3 regions of the Bradyrhizobium sp. ISRA430 genome follow, and region 3 is predicted to be linked to each of the others. Evidence: predicted binding sites of a transcription regulator. Region 3 holds the regulator's gene; each other region holds the start of a gene.
The links. Region 3 encodes LexA, which represses DNA repair genes until DNA is damaged. Its sites were predicted from a motif close to TGTTCNNNNTGTGTTCNG; they were not measured.
Positions count from the first base shown of each region.

Region 1: a site for LexA is predicted at 2,124-2,141, ahead of MTX21_RS11950 (DNA repair protein). Genes of this name have one in related genera too.
Region 2: a site for LexA is predicted at 2,375-2,392, ahead of MTX21_RS14330 (PA0069 family radical SAM protein). Genes of this name have one in related genera too.

Region 1 is NZ_CP094516.1:2,429,000-2,433,304, forward strand. Features, by position in the region: gene MTX21_RS11945 (DNA polymerase Y family protein) at 1-1,355, opposite strand, end outside; gene MTX21_RS11950 (DNA repair protein) at 1,252-2,058, opposite strand; gene MTX21_RS11955 (UdgX family uracil-DNA binding protein) at 2,225-3,622, shown strand; gene MTX21_RS11960 (inorganic phosphate transporter) at 3,730-4,305, shown strand, end outside.
Region 2 is NZ_CP094516.1:2,944,282-2,948,586, forward strand. Features, by position in the region: gene MTX21_RS14320 (ribonuclease HII) at 1-631, opposite strand, end outside; gene MTX21_RS14325 (VOC family protein) at 710-1,165, opposite strand; gene MTX21_RS14330 (PA0069 family radical SAM protein) at 1,190-2,353, opposite strand; gene MTX21_RS14335 (phosphoketolase family protein) at 2,550-4,305, shown strand, end outside.
Region 3 is NZ_CP094516.1:896,805-901,109, reverse strand. Features, by position in the region: gene MTX21_RS04695 (HAD-IA family hydrolase) at 1-241, shown strand, start outside; gene MTX21_RS04690 (hypothetical protein) at 412-621, shown strand; gene glp (gephyrin-like molybdotransferase Glp) at 858-2,069, shown strand; gene lexA (transcriptional repressor LexA) at 2,245-2,943, shown strand; gene MTX21_RS04675 (hypothetical protein) at 3,238-3,669, shown strand; gene MTX21_RS04670 (ComEC/Rec2 family competence protein) at 3,758-4,305, opposite strand, start outside.

The DNA of each region.
Region 1 (4,305 bases), 1.5 Mb from region 3:
TGTGGCGCGCCGTCGGGCACGGTTGCGAACGGCACCTTGATCGGCTCCGGCTTGTCGAACAGCCTGAGCGGACGCAGCGGCGGCTCGCTCTCGATGCGCGCCGGCCATTCGGCCTGCATGGCCGCGGCGAGATGGTGCTGCGCGGGCGCAGCCAGCACCGCGCGCTCGGGGATATGGGTGTCTTGCGGCAGGTGCACGACGACGCGTTTTCCCCCGATGCGCGCGGCGATGCGGTCGATCAGCGCGGCGAGCTCGTCATTGTCGTGAACATGGGCGTCGAGATCGCGCTGCTCCTGCACCACGATCTCGGTGCGGCTCGCCGACAGCCGCACCATGTCGAAGCCGAAACCGGGATCGAGGGGATCGGCGAGCGCATCGAGCCGCTCGCGAAACAGCCGATCGATGATGGCGCCTCGCGTCACCGGCCGCCCGGTCTCGACCATGATCGTGCGCACCACACCGTCGGTGCGGAAGAAGGCGGCCTCTAGCCGCCGCGCGCCCTTGCCCTGCTTCTCCATGGAGGCCACGAGCGTGTCTGCGAGCCGCGACAGCGTCATCGCGATCATGGTGTCGGTCGCGATCGGCTCGGCAAAACGTTTCTCCACGATGTAATCGGGGAGCGGCTTGCGCGGACTGATCGGCGCATCGCCCTGTCCCACCGCATGCGCGAGCAGCATGGAGAACCGGGCGCCGAACCGCGCGGTGATCTCGTGCGGCTCGCGCGAGGCGACATCGCCGATGGTCTTCAGTCCCGCGCGGCGCAGACCGACGGTGATGGCATCAACCGCACCAAGCGCAGACACCGGAAGCCGACTGACCGCCTCCGCCTCTCCGCCATCGGCGACGATGGTACCAGATGCCTGCCGCGTCAGCGTGCGCGCGCAGACCGAGGTGCCGGCGATCGCCGCGCTGACGGCAAAGCCCTGCCGCGCGAGCGCACGGACCAGCGTCTGCAGCAGTGCAGCCTCGCCGCCGAACAAATGCGCGCAGCCGGTGATGTCCAGGAACAGCCCATGCGGCGGATCGAGCGCCACCAGCGGCGTGAAGCGGTCGCACCAGTCGGCGATATCGCTGAGCGTCTTTGCATCGGCCGCGATATCCGCGTCGAACACTTTCAGGTCCGGACACATCGCCCGCGCATTCGCCAAGGGCAGGCCGATGTGCAGGCCGAGGCGCTCGGCGGCCTCATCGAGCGCGTGGATCACCAGCGCGTTATTGTCCTTGGCAACGACGATGCTGGGCTCATTGTTTTTATCCAGCCCGACGTTGCCGAAGAACCGCTTGATCCGGTCGATGGGCAGGCGCGGCAGCCACAGGCTGAGAATACGCCGACGGTTCACTGAACAGGCACTCATCACATTTCCATTCCATGATCCACCGGCCACACGGGCCATGACGATTGCGCAAGAGCTCGGCATCGAAGCGCGGCGCGCCCCAGGCACTCCAAGGCGCCGCAGGCATTGAAGCCGGCCCCGGCGGCGAAGGCGCCGCGCGCAGCATCCATCGCGTCTCCGCGGTCGAGGGCAGTGGCTGCGCCGCCATCCGCAGCAAGAACCCGGTCACGCCCGAGGCTTTTGCAGTGAGCGTCAGCTTGCGGCTCGCCACGAGATCGAACTGTCGCGTCTCGCCCCAGAGCTCGAGCACGACGGCGCCGAGCGCATCGCAGGCGAGCGCGTCGGCTGACATGCGCAATGCGGTCTCGACATCGGCGGCGCGCACTATCACTACGCGACGCGGATCGAGGCCGAGCTCGGCGAGCCCGCTCATCGACAGCGCGCCCGCCTCCATGTCCGAAAAATCCTGCCGCACCCACAACAGCGGCCGGCGCGCGGTCACGCGGCCCGCAAGCCCGGTGACGAAACCCGTCGCGGCCGTGCCCTGGCGCCCCTCGCAAAACACCTCGTGGATTGCCGCGCGGGCGAGTCCGCCCTGCAAGGCGCTATCGGCCTCGCTGTGGCCCAGCGCCACGCAATCGCGATGATGCGCGGCCACTGCCGTCTCGATGCGTTCGATCTGGCCGCGCAAGGTCGCAAGCGCGCTTCTACGTGCGCCGCTCATGCTCGCCGCTCCTTAGCTGATGGGTGGCCGTGGCTCTCAAAAAGAAAACCAACGGCTGGCTCATTTGTTCATGATATGTTCTAATATAAAGCTAACGGCGCCCCTGGAGTCAATCGAATTGGCGCGCCAGCAAATTCATGAGCGGAATCAAGAGGATTCAAGTGCCATGTACCTCATCACCCTCGACAGCGAGACCGATTTCGACGGCTGGCGCAAAACCGCTCGCGCGCTCGCACTGCATCATGTCGCGCCGGCTGAGGTGACGTGGAGCGTACAGGGCCGCACGAAAGACGAGATGCCACCCGGCCTGTGCGAAGCGCCAGGCCTTCCACCGATCGAAACCGACAGCACCTTCAGCGTGCCGGCCAATTTCATCGAGCTCGCACGCGTCGCGATCCTGCATCACAACAGTGAGCGCTTTGCGCTGCTCTATCGCCTGCTGTGGCGATTGCGGAGCGATCACGACCTGCTCGAGACCAGGACAGATCCCGATGTCGCGATAGCAACAGCGATGGCTGGCAGCGTGCATCGCGACGTACAGCGGATGCGCGACGTCGTCCGGTTCCGCGAGATCGGACGCGAGCACAAGACGCACTTCGCCGCTTGGTTCGTGCCGGAGCATCACATCGTCGAATTCGCAGCCCCCTTCTTTGCGCGCCGCTATGCCGACATGCCCTGGTCGATCCTCACGCCCGACATTTGCGCCCACTGGGACGGCCACGCGATCTCGTTCACGCCAGGGATCAGCCAGACGGAGATGCCCGCCCCAAACCGGCTGGAGGAAACCTGGCGCCGTCACTTCCGATCGGACCAACCGATCGCACCGGAGGCGCCGAAGAAGCGCCGCAGGAACTTGTCGGAAGCTTCGATACTTGAACCTCTGCTCTCTGATGCCGAACGCTGGACCGGCGGAAGGATCACCCCGCCCTCGGAGCCATCCATGAAACGCAAATCCGCCGCTGACGATCTCGAAACGCTGCGCGACGAAGCCGCCCATTGCCGCGCCTGCCATCTCTACAAGGATGCGACGCAGACTGTATTCGGCGAAGGTCCAAAGAGTGCCACCATCATGCTGGTCGGCGAGCAGCCCGGCGACAAGGAAGACCTCGCCGGCCATCCCTTCGTCGGACCTGCCGGCCAGATACTCGACCGCGCGCTGGAAGAGGCCGGCGTCGACCGCAAGAAGGTCTATGTCACCAACGCGGTCAAACATTTCAAATTCGTGCCCCGCGGAAAAATCCGCCTGCACCAGAAGCCGAACACGCCGGAGATCCGCGCCTGCCGGCAATGGTACGAGCGGGAACTGGCAGCCCTTCAGCCCAGTCTCGTCGTCGCGATGGGAGCGACCGCCGCACAGAGCGTGTTCGGCAAGATCACCCCGATCGGCAAAAACCGCGGTCGGCTGATCGAGCTGCCTGATGGGCGCAAGGCGCTGGTGACGGTGCATCCGTCCTATCTGCTACGGCTGCCTGACCCCGAAGCCAAGGAACAGGAGTATCGCCGCTTCGTCGGCGATCTCAGGCTCGCGGCCGGCTTCCGGGAAAAATCAGCAAGGGCAGCGTGACGTAGCGCACGCCGCATCGCAACAGATTCGGTAGTGAAGCACCGTCATTTCAACTGCCTGTCACATGCCGCGCGCAAAATCGCGGCCTTGTGACAGGAGAATTTGAAATGAGTGACGTTGCTTTGCCCGGCTCCATCGAGCCAGCCTTGCGGAGGGGACCCGACCTTGACCGCGGATTCCATCCCCTCACCGGCGTGATCTACATGGGGGTGATCGCCGCTGCACTGCTCTTCGTCGCCTACAGCATTTGGGTCGACGTTGATGCGACCGGCACGCAGGTCAAGACCATCGCGCCCTTCCTCCTGCTCTTCGTCGCGCTTCTGATCGCGCTCGGCTTTGAGTTCGTCAACGGCTTCCACGACACCGCCAACGCGGTCGCGACCGTGATCTACACGCGCTCGCTGCCCGCCCACGTCGCCGTCGTGTGGTCCGGCATGTTCAACCTGTTCGGCGTGCTGCTCTCGTCCGGCGCGGTCGCATTCGGCATCGTGTCGCTGCTGCCGGTCGAGCTGATCCTCCAGGTCGGCTCCAGCGCCGGCTTCGCCATGGTGTTCGCGCTTCTGATCGCGGCCATCATCTGGAACGCCGGGACCTGGTATTTCGGCCTGCCGGCCTCGAGCTCGCACACACTGATCGGCTCGATCATGGGCGTGGGCATCATGAACGCGGTCCTGCATGGCCGC
Region 2 (4,305 bases), 2.0 Mb from region 3:
CCTTGGCGACGATCGAGGCCGCGGCGATCGACACGACGAGTCCATCGCCGCCGATCACGGCCTCGCAGTCGCAAGCCGTGTCGAGCCGGTCGCGACCGTCGACAAAGACATGGCGGGGCGCCTCGGGCAGCGCCAGCACCGCACGCTTCAGCGCCCACAGCGAAGCGCGCAAAATATTGTCGCGATCGATCCGCCCCGGCGAGGCGACGGCGACCGAGACCTGTGCGGTCGCGCAGATCTTGTCGAACAACTTCTCGCGCTCCTCCGCGGTCAGCCGCTTGGAATCGTCGATGCCGCGCGGAATGCGGTTGGGATCGAGGATCACGGCAGCCGCCACCACGGGGCCGGCGAGCGGCCCGCGGCCGGCCTCGTCGCAGCCCGCCACCGGCCAGACGCCACGCTTGATCAGCGCCCGCTCGCGGCGAAAGCTCGGCGGCGCGACGACGATGATCTCTTTCTTGGCTGCGCTCTTGGCGGCCTCGGCGCTGCCCGCCGCAACCTTGTCTCCTGAAGTCTTGTCTACTGAAGTCTTGCCAACTGACGCTTTGGCCGCCTTTGGCACAGCCTTCTTGGCCGCGTCCTTCTTTGGCGCGTCCTTGGCTGGCTTGCTGGCGGATTTGTCTCGAATCATGGTCGGGACAGTGCGCAAGCGGTCCCGGTTGCGCAACCGGGAACCCGGGATAATTCCCGTTATTCAGATGGAGCCGCCTCACTCTGCGAGATGCACGCGCCGATCGTCGCCGACCTCAATGCCCGGCGCGACTACCACCTCCCAGGGATGGCCATCGGGATCGGTAAAATAGCCGGAATAGCCGCCATAGTCGGTCTCGTGCGCGGCCTTTAGCAAAGCGGCTCCCTTGCCGACGGCAAACGCCAGCACCGCGTCGACCTCCTCGCGCGTCCGGCAGTTCCAGGCGAGCGTCATGCCGCGAAAGGCAGGTGGCCTTGGCCTATCCGGCAGGGTGGCATCCGCAGCGAGCTTGTCCCAGTGAAACAGGGCAAGCACCGGACCGCCGGTGTCGAAGAAGGCGACCGCCTCGCCGGTCACCTTCAGCCTGCGGGCAAAGCCGAGCGCTTCATAGAAGGCGATGCTGGCACGGATGTCGCTCACGCCGAGCGTGATGACGGTGAGCCGCGGCACCGGGACGGTGAATTCCTCGCTCATACACGCCTCGTCAGTTTTTGTTTCTCAGAACAGGCTGAGCTGATCGCCGTTCCGTTTGGGCTTCGCAAAATGATCCGTCGTCAGTTTCGAGCGCCGCTTGTTGAGCCCGAGCCTGTCACAGGCGATCTCGAAGCGACGGCCGATGGTCCAGGCCATCGGGCCGGTGCCCTTCATCCGCTCGCCCCATTTCGAATCGTAGTCGCGACCGCCGCGCATGTCGCGGATCAGGGTGAAGACGTGGCGATAACGGTCCGGATAGTTCGCCAGCAGCCATTCGCGGAAGAGATCGCGCACCTCGAGCGGCAGCCGCAACAGGACATAGGATGCTTCCTTGACACCGGCATGCGCGGCGGCATCCAGAATGCGCTCGATCTCGGAATCGTTCAGCGCGGGGATCACGGGCGCGACCATGACGGTGGTCGGGATGCCGGCATCCGAGAGCTTCTTCAGCGCCTCCAGCCGCTTCGGCGGCGTGGACGCCCGCGGCTCCATGGTGCGCGCGAGTTTGGGATCGAGCGTCGTGACCGAGAGCGCGACCTTCGCAAGGTTCCGCTTCGCCATCCGCGCGAGAACGTCGATGTCGCGCACCACCAGCGCCGATTTGGTGACGATGCCGACCGGATGGCCGGCGCGCTCAAGCACCTCCAGAATGCCGCGCATGATTTTGCGCTCGCGCTCAATCGGCTGGTACGGATCGGTGTTGGTCCCGATCGCGATCATCCGCGGCTCGTAACCGGGTGCGGCGAGCTCTTTCTCCAGCAGCGCCGCCGCTTCGGGCTTGGCGAACAGTTTTGACTCGAAATCGAGCCCGGGGGAGAGGCCGAGATAGGCGTGGGTCGGCCGCGCGAAGCAATAGACGCAGCCGTGCTCACAGCCGCGATACGGATTGATCGAGCGGTCGAAGCCGATATCGGGGGAATCGTTGCGGGTGATCACCTTGCGCGAGGTGTCGACAGCAACCGTGGTCTTGAACGCCGGCAGCTCGTCCAGGCTCTGCCAGCCATCGTCGAAGGCGACGCGCGCCTCGGCCTCATAGCGGCCGCTGGCGTTGGATTGCGCGCCCCGCCCTCGCCTGCGCTCGCGGTCGATGGCGACCGAAAGCTCGGGGAAATCGGAAGGCGCACCCGCCGGCTCGGAGGGCGCCGTGACCGGCGGGTGCCTGAGGGCATGAGAGGATGCTCGACTCATGCAGCCAAGATAGCATCTGACAGGAACAAATCAAGAACGAGAGCAAAAATCCGCAAAACAAGCCGCCCAAAGTTTGGGCGGAGGATTTTGACATCGCGCAAGGGGTCGCCGTCGCGATCCCGTTCGATGCCCGCCAGGGATCGATCTTGCGCCAACAAGGTTGGTGACGGTCGTTGCGTGAAGGGTCGGCAGAAACATGACAGACAGACAACAAGCAGGCGCCGCGACCGGCGACCTCGACCTCCTCGATCAATATTGGCGCGCCGCCAATTATCTCTCGGTCGGCCAGATCTACCTCATGGACAATCCGCTGTTGCGCGAACCCTTGCGGCCCGAGCACATCAAGCCGCGCCTGCTCGGCCATTGGGGCACCACGCCGGGACTGAACTTCATCTATGCCCATCTCAACCGCGTCATCCGCGCGCTCGACCTCAACGTCCTCTACGTCTGCGGTCCCGGCCATGGCGGCCCGGGCATGGTCGCCAACACCTATCTCGAAGGCACTTACAGCGAGATCTATCCCGATATCGGGCGCGACGCGGACGGATTGCGGAAGCTTTTCAGGCAGTTCTCCTTCCCCGGCGGCATTCCGAGTCACGCGGCACCGGAAACACCGGGCTCGATCCATGAAGGCGGCGAGCTCGGCTACGCGCTGGTGCACGCCTATGGCGCAGCGTTCGACAATCCAGGCCTGATCGTCGCCTGCGTCGTCGGCGACGGCGAAGCCGAGACCGGCCCGCTCGCCGCGTCCTGGCACTCGAACAAGTTCCTGAACCCGGCCCATGATGGCGCTGTGCTGCCGATCCTCCATCTCAACGGCTACAAGATCGCCAACCCGACCGTGCTCGGGCGGATGCGCGACGAGGAGATCCGCGAGCTGTTCCGGGGCTATGGCCACGAGCCGCTATTCGTCGAGGGCGACGATCCGAAACTCATGCATCGAACCATGGCGGATGCGCTCGACGTCGCGCTCACCAGCATCCGCTCGATCCAGCAGCACGCCCGCGACGGGCGCACGGCGGTCGAGCGGCCGCGCTGGCCGATGATCGTGCTGCGCAGCCCGAAGGGCTGGACCGGCCCGAAAGAGGTCGACGGCCTCAAGGTCGAAGGATTCTGGCGTGCGCATCAGGTGCCGGTTGCCAATTGCCGGGAAAATCCCGCGCATCTGAAGCTGCTCGAGCACTGGATGCGCAGCTACGAGCCGGAAAAACTCTTCGACGCCGACGGCAGGCTGATTCCCGAGCTCCAGGCGCTGGCGCCTGAAGGCGACCGCCGCATGGGCGCCAATCCGCATGCCAATGGCGGGCTGTTGAAGAAGGAGCTGAAGCTGCCGGACTATCGCGGCTTCGCGGTCGAGCTACAGCGGCCCCGCGGCGTAGCGGCGGAAGCCACGCGCGAGCTCGGCAAGTTCCTGCGCGAGGTCGTCCGCCTCAATGCGGATGCGCGCAACTTCCGCATCATGGGACCGGACGAGACCGCGTCAAACCGGCTCGATGCGGTGTTCGAGGCCACCGAGCGGGCGTGGATGGAGAAAACCGAGCCCTACGACGTGCATCTCGCGCAGGACGGCCGCGTGATGGAGGTCTTGAGCGAGCATCTCTGCCAGGGCTGGCTCGAAGGCTATCTGCTCACCGGACGCCACGGCTTCTTCTCCTGCTATGAAGCCTTCATCCACATCGTGGATTCCATGTTCAATCAGCATGCCAAATGGCTGAAGGTCTCGCGCGATCTGCCGTGGCGGCGCCCGATCGCCTCACTCAATTATCTCCTGACCTCGCATGTCTGGCGTCAGGACCACAACGGTTTCAGCCACCAGGACCCCGGCTTCGTCGATCTTGTCACCAACAAGAAAGCCGACATCGTCCGCGTCTATTTCCCGCCGGACGCCAACACGCTCTTGTGGATCGCAGATCACTGCCTGCGCACCTACGACCGCGTCAACGTGATCGTCG
Region 3 (4,305 bases):
ATATGCCGACCTGCTCGGCCATTTCCGCGAGCTGTACCTGTCGTCCAGCATCGGTCTGCGCAAACCGGACGCCGAAGCCTTCGACCATGTGGTGGGCGCCATCGGCGTGCCGGCCGAGCGGATCGTCTTCTTTGACGACCTCGCCGAGAACATCGAAGGGGCGCGGGCGCGCGGACTGACGGCGGTACACGTGACCTCGCCCACCGACGTCGGACATGCGCTGACGGCGCTGGGGATCTGAGGGCCGGCGTTCTGGTGGCTTTGCTTGATCCTGCCGACGTTCACGGGAACCCATCGGCCCGCGACGAGGAACCAAATCACTTTGTGCATTTTTGTGCAGAGTTCCTGGAACGGAATGCCTGATTCCGGACTCTTGAGTTCGTCGGGGATTTCTACATCGGACTGATCGTCGTGTTGGGTAAAGCCTACCTCACCAAGCAAGCCTCTCTCCTGCTCGAATTCGCCAGAACCACGTCGGACTCGGATCTCTCAGCCAAGCTGATTAGCAAGGCCGCCGATCTGAAATCGCAGGCCGATCCCCTGCCCGACAAGGATCAAAGTCCCAACGCGCCCGATGTGGCCAAGGATGCTAGTCGGAACGAGCCGACGGGAGCGGATTGATGTTGACCATGGCCCTTGTTGCTTTCGTTCTTGCGATCGCTGCGCGGGTGCCAGTCTGCAGCGTCATCCAGATCATGTCGCACCGGACCTGAATCCAATCATCTCACAAGCGTAGAAGCCGGCACGATCGTTCGTCCGGACGCCGGGTTTTGCTTCGGCGCACGCGCTCGGCTAGAACCCTTGACGCCGAGACGGTTCGATTTGCCAATCGACTTGCCAAGCAGGAGATTTCGCCCGTGGCCCTGATGCCGGTTTCTGACGCGCTTGCCGCGGTGCTGGCCGGCGTGGAGCCGCTATCCGAAGAGATGATCGCGCTGGAAGGCGCCTTTCACCGCGTACTGGCACGCGACGTCACCGCCCGGCGTACGCAGCCCCCCCAGGCAATGTCGGCGATGGACGGCTATGCCGTGCGCGCGAGCGATGCGGCCAAGGTCGATGCGCAGCTCAGCGTGATCGGCGAGGTCGCGGCGGGCCGGCCGTTCGCGCCAACGCTGGGTGCCGGCGAGGCGGTCCGGATCTTCACCGGCGGCGTGATTCCCAACGGCGCAGATGCCGTCGTGATCCAGGAGGACACGGTCGCGGACGGCAAGCGCATCACGATCAAGGAGGCCGCCGTCGCCGGACGGCATATCCGGCGCGCCGGCGTCGACTTTTCCGAGGGCGACGTGCTGCTACGGGCAGGCGCCCGCCTCACCGAGCGAAGCCTGGCCCTCGCCGCCGGTATGAACCATCCTGACCTTCCCGTCCGCCGCCGCCCGAAGGTCGCAATCCTCGCCACCGGCGATGAGCTGGTGATGCCGGGCACAACACCCGGCCCCGGCCAGATCGTCTATTCCAACGGCTATGCGATCCACGCGCTGGCGCGCCGGGAGGGCGCCGACACGATCGACCTTGGGATCGCCGCCGACACCCTGGAGGCCACCACCGCCGGTATCCGCTCCGCCCGCGAAACCGGCGCCGACGTCCTGATCACGACCGGCGGTGCGTCGGTCGGCGATCACGATCTGGTCCAGCAGGCGCTCAAGGCCGAGGGCATTGCGATGGCGTTCTGGAAGATCGCGATGCGGCCGGGCAAGCCGATGATGCATGGCCATCTCGGCGCGATGCGCGTGATCGGCCTGCCCGGCAATCCGGTCTCGTCTTACGTTTGCGCCTTCCTGTTCATGGTGCCGTTGATTCGCGCGCTTGCGGGCCGTCAGCCCGTTCACCACCGCCGCGAGCGCGCCGTAGTCGGGGGCGAGCTCGCCGCCAACGACATGCGCGAGGACTATCTTCGCGTGCGCCTCGAAGAGCGCGACGACGGCACGCTGGTCGCGGTTCCCGTCAACAATCAGGACTCTTCTCTGCTTGCAAATCTCGCTGCGGCACAGGCACTTCTCGTGCGGCCGCCGTTCGCGCCGAAGGCCGAAGCAGGCGCGCCCTGCGAGGTGTTGCGGCTGCCCGCTTGAACGAGCCGGCCGCGCGTGTTCCGCGAAGTTTATCGTGTTCACGCAAAATTAAGCAGTTGCGGAACACATATCGAACATATAGTGTCCGTTCATGATTTGTTTCGAGCATCTAGCGGTGCGCCGCTAACTTCAGCGTCTCGGAATCGAACGACATCAACCGGGGGATTTGGTCGAGATGTTAACGCGCAAACAATACGAGCTTCTGCGGTTCATCAGCGAACGCCTGAAGGAAAGCGGCGTGCCGCCCTCCTTCGACGAGATGAAGGACGCGCTCGATCTGCGCTCGAAGTCGGGCATCCATCGCCTGATCACCGCACTCGAGGAGCGCGGCTTCATCCGCCGCCTGCCCAATCGTGCCCGCGCCATCGAAGTGATCAAGCTGCCCGAGCTTCAGGCCGCGGCCGGCAATCGGCGCGGCTTCACGCCGAGCGTCATCGAAGGCAATCTCGGTAAGGTACGCGGCTCCAGCGCCCCCGTGGACGAGGGTGAACGTCCGGTCGCTGTGCCCGTGATGGGCCGCATCGCGGCGGGCACGCCGATCGAGGCCTTGCAGACCCGCAGCCACACCATCAGCGTACCGCCGGACATGCTCGGCTCGGGCGAGCATTACGCGCTCGAAGTGCGCGGCGATTCGATGGTGGAGGCCGGCATCCTCGACGGCGACATGGCGCTGATCCAGCGCAACGAGAGCGCCGACACCGGCGACATCGTGGTGGCCCTGATCGACGACGAGGAAGCGACCCTGAAACGCTTCCGCCGGCGCGGCGCCTCGATCGCGCTCGAGCCGGCCAATGCGGCCTACGAGGTGCGCATCCTGCCGCCGAACCGCGTAAAGATTCAGGGCAAGCTGATCGGGCTGTACCGGAAATACTGAGCGTCTTCGGCGAGGCGTGAGCCGATGCAAGTCGCGTGGAGCAATCGACCTCCGCCGCGTGTTGTGCAGCGCCGGTGAATTCAGGATTGATCTCGACGAGCGCAACAGAAGAAAATTCGCACGAGCCTGCTTTGTTCCAAAGGCTCTTGCTCAACGCAGAAAAGATAATGTGATCGGCAGGTCTGCACGCAAGTCGCAGATTTGCCCTCAACATCGCATATCATCGGAGCCTTCCTGATAGAGGCCTGGGCCTCCGGGGGCACGGGTCGCTATCTCTTATGAGGAGCACTTGCGATGTGTGACTACAGCCTGCATGCCGTCGCGACCCGTCCCGCCCAGGTCGGTGAGACGATCGTCACGACAACCTTCCGCGGCACCTCGACGCGCGGCTTCGCTTCGGAAGCCGATCTCTCCGTCGCGGTCTGCCTGCTGCCGGGAACGGAGCTCGCCTTCGCCGACAACGTCCGCTACGACAATCGCTGGATCTGGACGCGCACCATCAACTCCCGCGTCGGCAAGTTCGGCAAAGTCGATCCGCACATTCCCGATCGCCATCATGACGCGATCGAATTCCCCGACGGCAAATATGTGCTGGTGACGCAGCTCGTCGAAGGCCAGCGCGCAACCGTGCTGCAATTGCCGGTGACCCAGCCGGCCGGTGAGCACAAGCCGCAAGTCGCCGCTGACAGGCCGCAGCCGACCGTTACGCGCCTGCCGATCGGCTGACGCGTAATATTTGAGCATGATCTCCGCGCAAACGCATTCCGCGTTTGTCGCGAAGGGAAAAACGCTACACACTTTTCCGGATCATGCGTCAGTCCTCGACCTGAAGGTCGGCCTCCGACGGCGTTGCGTCCCTGGAGCGCGGTGCGGCCGGCCGTGGCGCGAGGTTTGGTTCATAATAGCCATCGCCGGCGATTGCCGGCGACCAGGGGCGATTTGCGCCCCTCGCCCTCACCGCCTGCACCGCAAAGCCGTCGCCGCGGCGCGCGAGCGCCAAGCCGCCCTGGCTCATGAGACGATCCCGGTCGACCACCATCGCCGCACAATCGGGCGGCGCGGGTCTCGCTGTCACCACCAGCGCAGCCCGGCTGCAATCATCCGAGAGCGCATCCACGCGCAGCGCCAGCGCGATCAGGCGGCCGTCGGCGAGCGGGGTCACGCATCCGGATTCGTCGCATGACACGCCGCTACCGAGCGATGCATCACCGGCGCTGCGCGGATCGGCATCGGCCGCAAGCCACTCCTTGGCGAGGAACGCGTCCTTGTTCGCCGCGATGAGATGCAAGCGGCCGTCGCTGCCGCGCACTGCGATGTTACGCCCGTCGCCTGCGATCAGGACGTCCGGCTGGCGCACGGACA